Regions from separate parts of the Phyllobacterium sp. SYP-B3895 genome, predicted to be linked through region 3. Evidence: predicted binding sites of a transcription regulator. Region 3 holds the regulator's gene; each other region holds the start of a gene.
What was found. The regulator PhoB, encoded in region 3, activates phosphate uptake and scavenging genes when phosphate is short. The targets are predictions, from matches to a motif close to TGTCATNNANCTGTCAT.
Positions count from the first base shown of each region.

Region 1: a site for PhoB is predicted at 1,544-1,560, ahead of phnC (phosphonate ABC transporter ATP-binding protein). Genes of this name have one in related genera too.
Region 2: a site for PhoB is predicted at 1,970-1,986, ahead of GF108_RS05225 (esterase-like activity of phytase family protein). Genes of this name have one in related genera too.

Region 1 is NZ_WJIG01000003.1:676,976-680,251, reverse strand. Features, by position in the region: gene phnD (phosphonate ABC transporter substrate-binding protein) at 1-550, opposite strand, end outside; gene phnC (phosphonate ABC transporter ATP-binding protein) at 635-1,468, opposite strand; gene GF108_RS15845 (DapH/DapD/GlmU-related protein) at 1,588-2,202, opposite strand; gene phnL (phosphonate C-P lyase system protein PhnL) at 2,199-2,909, opposite strand; gene phnK (phosphonate C-P lyase system protein PhnK) at 2,919-3,276, opposite strand, start outside.
Region 2 is NZ_WJIG01000001.1:1,087,530-1,090,805, reverse strand. Features, by position in the region: gene GF108_RS05225 (esterase-like activity of phytase family protein) at 1-1,913, opposite strand, end outside; gene GF108_RS05220 (DUF1013 domain-containing protein) at 2,141-2,833, shown strand; gene GF108_RS05215 (YafY family protein) at 2,965-3,276, opposite strand, start outside.
Region 3 is NZ_WJIG01000003.1:872,086-875,361, forward strand. Features, by position in the region: gene pstB (phosphate ABC transporter ATP-binding protein PstB) at 63-836, shown strand; gene phoU (phosphate signaling complex protein PhoU) at 859-1,584, shown strand; gene phoB (phosphate regulon transcriptional regulator PhoB) at 1,603-2,289, shown strand; gene GF108_RS16800 (metal/formaldehyde-sensitive transcriptional repressor) at 2,451-2,729, shown strand; gene dmeF (CDF family Co(II)/Ni(II) efflux transporter DmeF) at 2,726-3,276, shown strand, end outside.

The sequences.
Region 1 (3,276 bases), 200 kb from region 3:
CGAGGTTTTCATGACCGCCGCCGAAGCCGGTTTCACCGAAGTAATCCTTGACCGAAGCGTTGATGTCCTTCGGCAGCGAGGTAACGGGGATGAGGTAGCCAGAGGTGGAATCCGGATCGGCAAAGCCGAGCTTCTTGCCTTTCATGTCGGCAAGAGTCTTGATGCCGCTGTCCTTGCGGGCAATCATGATCGAATAATAGCCGGTCGAACCGTCGGTCTGGACGTCGGTCAGGATCGGTTCGACTGCCTTCGGATTGGTCAGATAGATCTTGGCATATCCGGATGCACCGAGTTCAGCAGCATCGAGCGTGCCGCCGAGGAGACCCTGAATGACGCCGTCATAGTCGGTTGCCGGGAAGAGCTTTACTTCCTTGACACCGAGGACCTTGGGCAGCTGGTCGACTACGCACTGGTAGTTGCGCAGGCGGTCGGCTTCGTTTTCGCCGCCGATCAGACCGATGCGGAATGTTTCGAGGTTTTCGGCACGCGCCATCGAACCGGCCAGCATGGCGCCGATTGCGATTGCACTAAGAAGGGCTTTCTTGAACATAGTTCTCTCCTGTCAAACGTCGATATGAGTTTGCGATCAGTTTCATTAGTGGCCCGTATCGTGGGCGAGCCGATCTCGGTGCGCTCAACGCGCGGCCAGAACGGCCTCCAGCTCTGAAATCGGCTTGGGTGTGCCGCGACTGATACTTGTGGAAGTGATTGCCTCCGAAAAAGCATCCTTCATGCCGTCCGCGCCGTAGATGCGACGCGCGGCAAGTTCGGTGAGATCGTCGGGTCCGCCGTCAAAGACGACCTTGCCGCCCTGCATGCCGATGATGCGCTGGCAGAAATGGCGGGCCGTATCGAGCGTGTGCAGATTGGTGATGACCGTCAGGCCCTCGCGCTCATTGATGTCGCGCAACGACTCCATCACCACCTGGGCATTGCGCGGGTCGAGCGAGGCGATCGGCTCGTCGGCGAGAACAACCTTGGGGTTCTGCATTAGAGCGCGGGCTATCGCGACGCGCTGCTGCTGGCCCCCGGAGAGCGTTCCCGCCCGCTGCAGGGCGGTCTTCGCGATGTCGAGGCGCTCCAGCGCCGCAATCGCCATCGCACGCTCCTCGCGCGAAAACATGCCGAGCAGGCTCTTGATCGTCGAGCGATGATTGAGGCGACCGAGCAGTACATTGGTCAGAACGTCGAGGCGCGGCACCAGATTGAACTGCTGAAAGATCATGGCGCAATCGCGCTGCCAGTTGCGCAAGGCGGCGCCCTTCAACTGCGCCACATTGATGCCTTCAAAGAGGATCGCACCTTCCGAAGGATCGACGAGACGGTTGATCATGCGAAGCAACGTCGACTTGCCGGCACCGGAACGGCCGATAATGCCTACCATCTGACCCTGGGGAATTTCCAGGCTGACATCGTCGATGGCAGTAAACTTGCCAAACCGGCGCGTCACGTTTTCAATCTTCAGCATAAGCAGGTCCCTATTGGCGCTGCACTGTCCTAGGACACGGATGTGAACGTGCGATGTCGTTTTTGTTGCAGCCGAATGACAACTTGATGTCAGTCCGTTAACCCTATCGCTCGTTCGATTTAGACCGCGTGTTTCTCAAGGAACGCCTCGATGGAGAGCGAGCGAAAATCATCGAGCGCAGAGCGCAACTTATCGTGGTCCCAATCCCACCAGGCAACGACCTGCAGTTGTTCAGCCGTTTTTCGGTCGAAGCGATCACGAATTTTGTGTGCCGGGACGCCGCCAACGATCGTGTAGGGATCGACGTTCTTCGTGACCACCGCCCCTGCCCCGATTACTGCGCCGTCGCCGACGGTGACGCCCGGCAGAACCGTCGCGCCGTGGCCGATCCAGACATCATGGCCGATCGTGACGGTATTAGTGCGCCGCCAGTCGAAAAATTGCTCGTCAACCGTGCCGTCGTCCCAGTAGTCGCCCGAGCGATAGGTAAAATGGTGCAGCGTCGGCCGCCAGGTCGGATGGTTGGGCGCGTTAAGGCGAACGCTCGAAGCTATGTTGGCGAACTTGCCGACCTTGGCGCACCAGGCAGATCCGTCCTGCATGATGTAGGAATAGTCGCCGAAGCTCGATTCACTGAGGCGGCAACGCTCGGCAACTTCAGTATAGCGGCCGAACGCGCAGCCTTCGACGCTCGCCGTCGGATGGATCAATGGCGTTTCCGAGAGTTTCGTCATGCCGCAACTCCGCCTGCGGTGGAAAACGCCGTGACATCGATGATCCGGTCGGCAACGGCCTCGCGCACATCCTCGTCGTGAAAGATGCCGAGCATGGCGACGCCCGCGGCCTTCTTGGCCTCGATCATAGACACGACGACGCTGCGGTTCCTGGCGTCGAGCGATGCTGTCGGCTCGTCGAGCAGCAGGACCGGGTGATCGGTAATGAAGCCGCGCGCAATGTTGACGCGTTGCTGTTCGCCGCCGGAGAAGGTGGCGGGCGGCAGCGCCCACAGCCGTTCGGGGAGATTGAGTCCCGAGAGCAGCACCGCCGCCTTGTCGCGGGCTTCGCCGCGATCGACGCCGCGGGCGACGAGCGGCTCGGCGACAACGTCAAGCGCCGAAACCCGTGGCACGGTGCGCAGGAACTGGCTGACATAGCCGACCATTTCGCGGCGGATACCGAGCATGGTTCGCGGATCGGCCGAGGCAATATCCACAAGGCGGTCGCGGTAGGGAACGATGATCTGGCCCTGATCCACGGCATAATTTCCGTAGATCATTTTCAGAATCGAGCTCTTTCCGGCACCGGAAGGGCCGCCAAGAACGGCGCACTCGCCGGCCTTGATCGAGAATGACACGTTGGTGACCACCGGCAAGCGGATGCCGTCACGCAGGTGCATGGTGAAACTCTTGGCGACATCGGAGACAACGAGAGGCGTTGGCATAATCTTCTCCTAGACCTGCAGGATGGATGAAACGAGAAGCTGGGTGTAAGGCGCCTGCGGATCGTCGAGGACGCGGTCGGTAAGGCCGGTTTCGACGATATGGCCGTCCTTCATCACCATCATGCGGTGCGAAAGCAGCCGCGCGACGGCAAGGTCATGGGTGACGACGATTGCCGCAAGGCCAAGGTCGCTGACGAGGCCCCGCAAAAGGTCGAGCAACCTCGCCTGCACCGACACGTCCAGCCCACCGGTCGGCTCGTCCATGAAGATGAGGCGCGGGTTGGTTACGAGGTTGCGTGCAATCTGCAGGCGCTGGCGCATCCCGCCGGAGAAGGCACGTGGCTCGTCATCGATGCGGTCGGCGGCG
Region 2 (3,276 bases), on a different contig from region 3:
CGCTCGATGATGTAGAGCTGACCGTCATGGGCGGTGATCTCCGAGAGGCCGACCCAGCCATTTTCCGTCTTGTCGAGCGGATAAGAGACGGCGCTCCAGCTCTTGTCCTTGACGTTATAGGCAAGGAGCTTGACGAAACCCTTCTCGTCATCCTTCCACTCGCGCTGAATCGCCATCCACAGAACCGCATCATCGCCCTCACCAACGCGGGTTATGCCTTCAAGGCCAAAACGCGTCTGGTTCGGAAGCAGTTGTTCCGGAAGGGCTATTTCCTTCTTGATCTCGCCCTTGTCGTTCACGTTGAGGATCGCATGCGGGACGAGCTTTGCCTGGTCGCCTTCGTTGGCGAGCCAGAACCCACCCTGACCGTCCGTGGTGATGCCTTCGATATCGAGCTTCTGCGCCGCCTGTCCGCCGCGCTTGACAGTGAGCGCCTCGGTGATTTTCGCCGGCGTCTGTTTGGCATCGATGGTGAAGATCGAGGGGGCAGCGTAGTAGAACGAGTCGGAGACAGCGTAGAGCTTGCCGGGCTCTTTCAGATCGCCAACGAGGCCGGATAGAGCGCCCCAGCCGAGCGGCGTCCCGTCATCCTTCGTAGTCGAGACGATCTGCGGGTAATTTGGCTGCTGTTCCTTGAGTTCATAGATCATGACGTGTGAGCGCGCGCCGCCATCTTCGACGAGATCGCTCTCGTTGGCTGTAACCAGAAGATTGCGCGAGGGAATGGCCAGAACGCCTTCGGGTCCAATGCCTGAGGGAAGCAGCTGCACGAATTGCGGCTCCGCACCATTATCCTTGTAGACGCCGACGAGCGAAGCGCGCTCGCTGGCGACGAAAAGATAATTGGTGTCGCCGAACTTGCCCACTTCCGCGCCTTCGAGCTCGACGCCCTTCTTGTTACGCTTGTCCGGATAGTGTCCGGCTTCCGCCATCTTCCACTCGAGCGAGGGGCCGGATTCATAAAACAGCTTGCCGTCCTTGGCGAAGATGCTGAAGCTGCGGGAGCCGCCCTTGTAATCGCCTTCATTGGCCACGACGAAGCGGTCATTGTCGAGCCACTTGACGGTGTCGGGCTCGCGCAGCACGCCCTTCATGCTGCCGTCGAACTTGAGCGCGCCGTCATTCTTCACGTCGATTTTGTCGAGATCGACGGTGCCGGCGGAGAAATGGTTGACGATCTTGCCGGTTGTGGCATCGACGATGGCAATATGGTTGTTTTCCTGCAGCGTAACGGCGATCAAATTGTCCTTGTTGATCGACACGAACTCGGGTTCGGCATCCTCCGGTGCAATTTCGGAGAGCCCGGTCAGTTCAACGGTCTTCATGCCGGCGCAGTCCGCCGCGCCGTCCTTCAGCGCCAGAACCTTGAGATTTCCGGATGGCATCTGCGGCAGCGCGCCTTCGTTGATATCTTCGTCACGTTCGTTCTCGATGACGATGGCAGCGAAGGTCTGGTCCGGTGACATCGCAACCGAGTCCGGCTGGCCGCCGAGATCGCAGCTGGAGACGACCTTGCGTGAGGCGATATCGATGATATCGAGGCGGCCCGAGGGGTTGGCCTTGTCCTTGGACGTATTGACCGCGGCAAAGACCGAACCGCCGAGCGCCGCAACGGAAGTCGGTTCACCCTCTACCTTGATGATGCCGCCTGCCTGCGGCTTTGCCGGATCGGTGATATCGATGAAGCCGATCGAGCCGTAAGGGCTATCCGAATAGATCAATGTCTTGCCATCGCCGGAAACGGTGATGATCTCGGAAGACGTCGGCTTCGACTTGTCAGCATCCTTCGGCAGATTATCGGCTACGGCAAAGCTGGCGATCCGGTTGAAAATGGGGTCGGCAGACGCAGGCATGGCTACGGATGCAAGAAGTGCCGCGCCAAGCCCGAGATAGATCGTGTTCCTGTTGGACATTAGTAGACCTCCGATTGTGATTGCGGAGATCGATGGCGTAGATGCATTGCAGTGCGATGACACTTTGATGACAGTTCGATGAAACGGCTCGGGAGCGGATTCCTGCGGTTGAATCCGATTCTTGCTCATCGGTTAAAATGAAGGTATATAGCGCCTCGAATTCCCGGAAATTGTGGTTGAACCCACGTCCCGCGCCACCGGAGCGGACGAACGAGAGGATTATATCTATGGCCACCCAGCTTCTTATGCCAAAGGCAACGGCCGTCTGGCTTGTCGACAATACCGCTCTTTCTTTCGAACAGATCGCCGCTTTCTGCAAGTTGCATCCGCTCGAAGTGAAGGCGATCGCCGATGGCGAGTCCGCGCAGGGCATCAAGGGCCTGGACCCGCTGATCACCGGCCAGCTTTCGCGCGAGGAAATTGCGCGTGGCGAGGCCGACGTCAATCACAAGCTCAAGATTTCCGATCCGAAGGTCCGCGTTCCCGAGACCAAGCGCAAGGGCCCGCGCTATACGCCGCTTTCCAAGCGCCAGGATCGCCCAAATGCTATTCTCTGGCTCGTCCGCAATCATCCGGAGTTGAAGGACGCACAGATTTCTCGCCTCATCGGCACGACAAAATCGACGATCGAGCAAATTCGTAACCGTACCCACTGGAACTCCAACAACCTGCAGCCGATGGACCCGGTGACGCTCGGCCTTTGCTCGCAGATCGATCTCGACATCGAAGTCGAGCGCTCGTCGCGCGGCCGTCCCGCCCAGCCGGTCGAGAGCGGCGATACCTTGCTGCCGGCTTCGGCAACCGAGAACCTCGACGTACAACCGCAGGTTCGCGACGAGGATGAAGAACTCGACGCCGACAAGGTGTTCGCCAAGCTGTCGTCCCTCAAGGGCCGCAATCAGGACGAAGACGAGGAATAGACTCCTCCTCGTCGTTTGACGGTGACTTAAGGAAATAAAAAAAGCTCCGTCCGCGGAGCTTTTTTATTGTCGGGAAGATATTCTGACAGATTCAAACTAGCCCTAACCCAGTTCGCAGCATGATTGGGCTTTCAGGAAGCCTTCGCCCGCGTCTCCGGCGTCTCGCTGAGTTCGACCCGGCGATAGAAATCGGCAAGCGTCTTGCCGCGCTCCTGCCGGAAAATGCGATCGATCTTCTCGACCTTGGCAATGCGGTCGATGCGGAACGTGCGGAAGTCATTGCGCAATTCGCACCAGCTGATCAGCGTCCAGACCTTGCCCCAGAACCACAGCCCCAGCGGCCGGATGTCCCGCATGCTCTCCTTGCCTTCAAGGTCCGTATAGGTGATCGAAAGGACCCGGCATTGCTCGGCGGCGTTTTCCGCAAGATCGATCAGCGACCG
Region 3 (3,276 bases):
GAGAGGACCTAGTTATGAACCTTATGACGGAACGAAATCTCGAAAAGGCGGTAAACGACAAGATGAGCGCCCAGCCCAACGCAATCAAAATGCAAGGCAAGGAAGTCACTGTTCACTACGGCGATAAGCAGGCCTTGTTCGGTGTCAGCCTCGACGTGCCGGAAAAGATGGTGACGGCGCTGATCGGCCCTTCGGGCTGCGGCAAGTCGACGTTCCTGCGCAGTCTCAACCGCATGAACGACACCATCGAAGGCTGTAAGATCGGCGGCAAGATCACGCTCGATGACGAGGATATCTACAATCCTAAGATCGATGTCGTCGAACTTCGCGCCCGGGTGGGCATGGTATTCCAGAAGCCCAACCCATTCCCGAAGTCGATTTTCGAGAACGTCGCCTATGGCCCGCGCATTCACGGGCTCGCAAAGGGTCGCCACGAACTTGATGAAATCGTTGAGAAAAGCCTGCGCCGCGCCAGCCTTTTCGACGAGGTGAAGGATCGCCTGCATGAAGCAGGCACGGGTCTTTCCGGCGGCCAGCAGCAGCGTCTGTGCATTGCCCGCGCCATTGCCGTCAGTCCGGAAGTGATCCTCATGGACGAGCCGTGCTCGGCGCTTGATCCGATCGCCACCGCAAAGGTGGAGGAACTGATCGACGAATTGCGCGAAAACTACACCATCGTCATCGTCACCCACTCAATGCAGCAGGCAGCGCGCGTTTCGCAGCGCACGGCCATGTTCCATCTCGGCAATCTTGTCGAGGTCGGCGATACGGAAATGATGTTCACAAGCCCCACCGAGAAGCGCACCCAGGACTATATCACCGGACGCTTCGGCTGACGCAGGAACGAGGACAAAGCACATGACCGAGTTGCAGCACACTGTGCGCTCTTACGATGACGAACTGAAGTTCCTGACGCACAAGATCGCCGAGATGGGCGGTCATGCCGAACGCATGGTCGAACAGGCGGTCGCCGCCATGGTCAATTCCGACAATGCGCTGGCGCAGCGCGTCATCTCGGACGATCTGATCCTCGACGCGGGTCAGCGCGAGATCGATGAAAAGGCCATCACCATCATCGGCAAGCGCCAGCCGATGGCGATCGACCTGCGTGAAGTCATCGGGACGATCCGTATTTCCTCCGATCTCGAGCGCATCGGCGATCTCGGCAAGAACATTGCCAAGCGCGTCGTTGCCGTGACCGATACCCGCCAGACGCTCTCGGTCTACCGCGGCTTGCAGACAATCGCCGAACTTGCCTTGACCCAGCTCAAGGACGTGCTCGACGCCTATGCGACGCGCTCGGTACAGCAGGTGAACATTGTGCGCGAACGCGACGACGAAATCGACGCGCTCTATACGTCGCTGTTCCGCGAATTGCTGACCTATATGATGGAAGATCCGCGCAACATTTCCGCCTGTACGCATCTTTTGTTCTGCGCCAAGAATATCGAGCGCATCGGCGACCACGCCACCAATATTGCCGAGACGGTCTATTACATTGTTACCGGTTCGCAACTGCCGGCGGAACGTCCCAAGGAAGACCAGACGCATACTATTATCGTGGATGAAACGACCGAGTCCTAATTCAACTGAAGGCTTGATATGGCAATAGCTCCCAAAATCACCGTTGTGGAGGACGAGGAAGCCCTGAGCGTCCTCCTCCGTTACAATCTTGAAGCTGAAGGCTATGTTGTCGAGACGATCGCACGTGGCGACGAAGCGGAAATTGCGCTGCGCGAGAACGTTCCGGATCTTCTGATCCTCGACTGGATGCTGCCCGGCCTGTCGGGCATCGAACTCTGCCGCCGCCTGCGGGCGCGGCGCGAGACCGAGATCCTGCCAATTATCATGCTCACTGCCCGCGGCGAGGAGAGCGAACGCGTTCGCGGCCTTTCGACCGGTGCCGACGATTACATGGTCAAGCCGTTTTCGACGCCTGAACTACTGGCGCGCATCAAGTCCATGCTCCGCCGCGTCAATCCCAGCCTGCTTTCGCACGTGCTGAGCTTCGGCGATCTCAAGCTCGACCGCGAACAGCACCGCGTCTTCCGCAAGGAGCGCGAGCTGAAACTTGGCCCCACGGAGTTTCGGCTGCTCGAATTTCTCATGCAATCACCCGGACGGGTCTTTTCGCGCGGCCAGCTGCTCGACAATGTCTGGGGTGCGGACATCTATGTAGATGATCGCACCGTTGACGTCCACGTCGGTCGCCTGCGCAAGGCGATCAATATCGGACGTTCGATAGATCCGATCCGCACGGTACGTGGCGCCGGCTATTCGTTCGGCTGATCCCCAATTATTCCGATTCTGATAAGGGCGCCGCATCAGCGCTAAATGGCTGCTGCGGCGCCCTTCGGTATTTTGCAGTCCGTCGAGGATGTCCTTGAACCCTCAGTCCTCAGGTATCTTGGACTTGAAATTTACGCAAATATAGGGTAGGGGGCTATATTATGTCTCATACCACCAAGGAAAAATCAAAACTCCTCGCAAGGGTCCGTCGTCTCAAGGGGCAGATGGAGGCCGTCGAGCGTGCGCTCGAAGCGGAAATGCCGTGCGGTGACATTTTGAACCTGGTGGCGTCGGTGCGCGGCGCGGTAAACGGCCTGATGGGTGAACTCATCGAGGATCATATTCGCATGCACGTCGTCGATCCCGGAACCGAGACGGACAGCGAACGGGCCAAGGGCGCCGCGGACCTCATCGACGTTGTAAGGATGTATCTGAAATGAGCCACGATCACGCGATCCATTTGCCTCAAGGCACGCATGCCCATGTGTTTCTGGGTGACGATCACGAGCGCAACGAACGACGCACCTGGTTTGTGATCGCGCTGACCGCGACGATGATGGTTGCGGAGATCGTGGCGGGAACGGTTTTCGGGTCGATGGCGCTTGTCGCCGATGGCTGGCATATGTCGACACATGCAGCGGCGATGCTGATCGCAGCATTGGCCTATCTTTATGCAAGGAAGAATGCCAGCAACCCGCGTTTCACCTTTGGCACGGGAAAATTCGGCGATCTCGCGGGTTTTGCCAGCGCCGTAATCCTCGCGCTTATTGCACTGCTGATCGGCTGGGAGAGTTTCCTACGCCTTGCCAACCCCATCTCGATCAGCTTTCCGCAGGCGATCTCCGTTGCCGTGCTTGGCCTTGCCGTCAACCTTGTTTGTGCCTGGCTCTTGCGCGACGACCATAGCCATCATCACCACGGCCACCATGGCGATAACAGTCATCACCACGGTCACGATCATAATTTGCGCGCCGCCTATCTGCATGT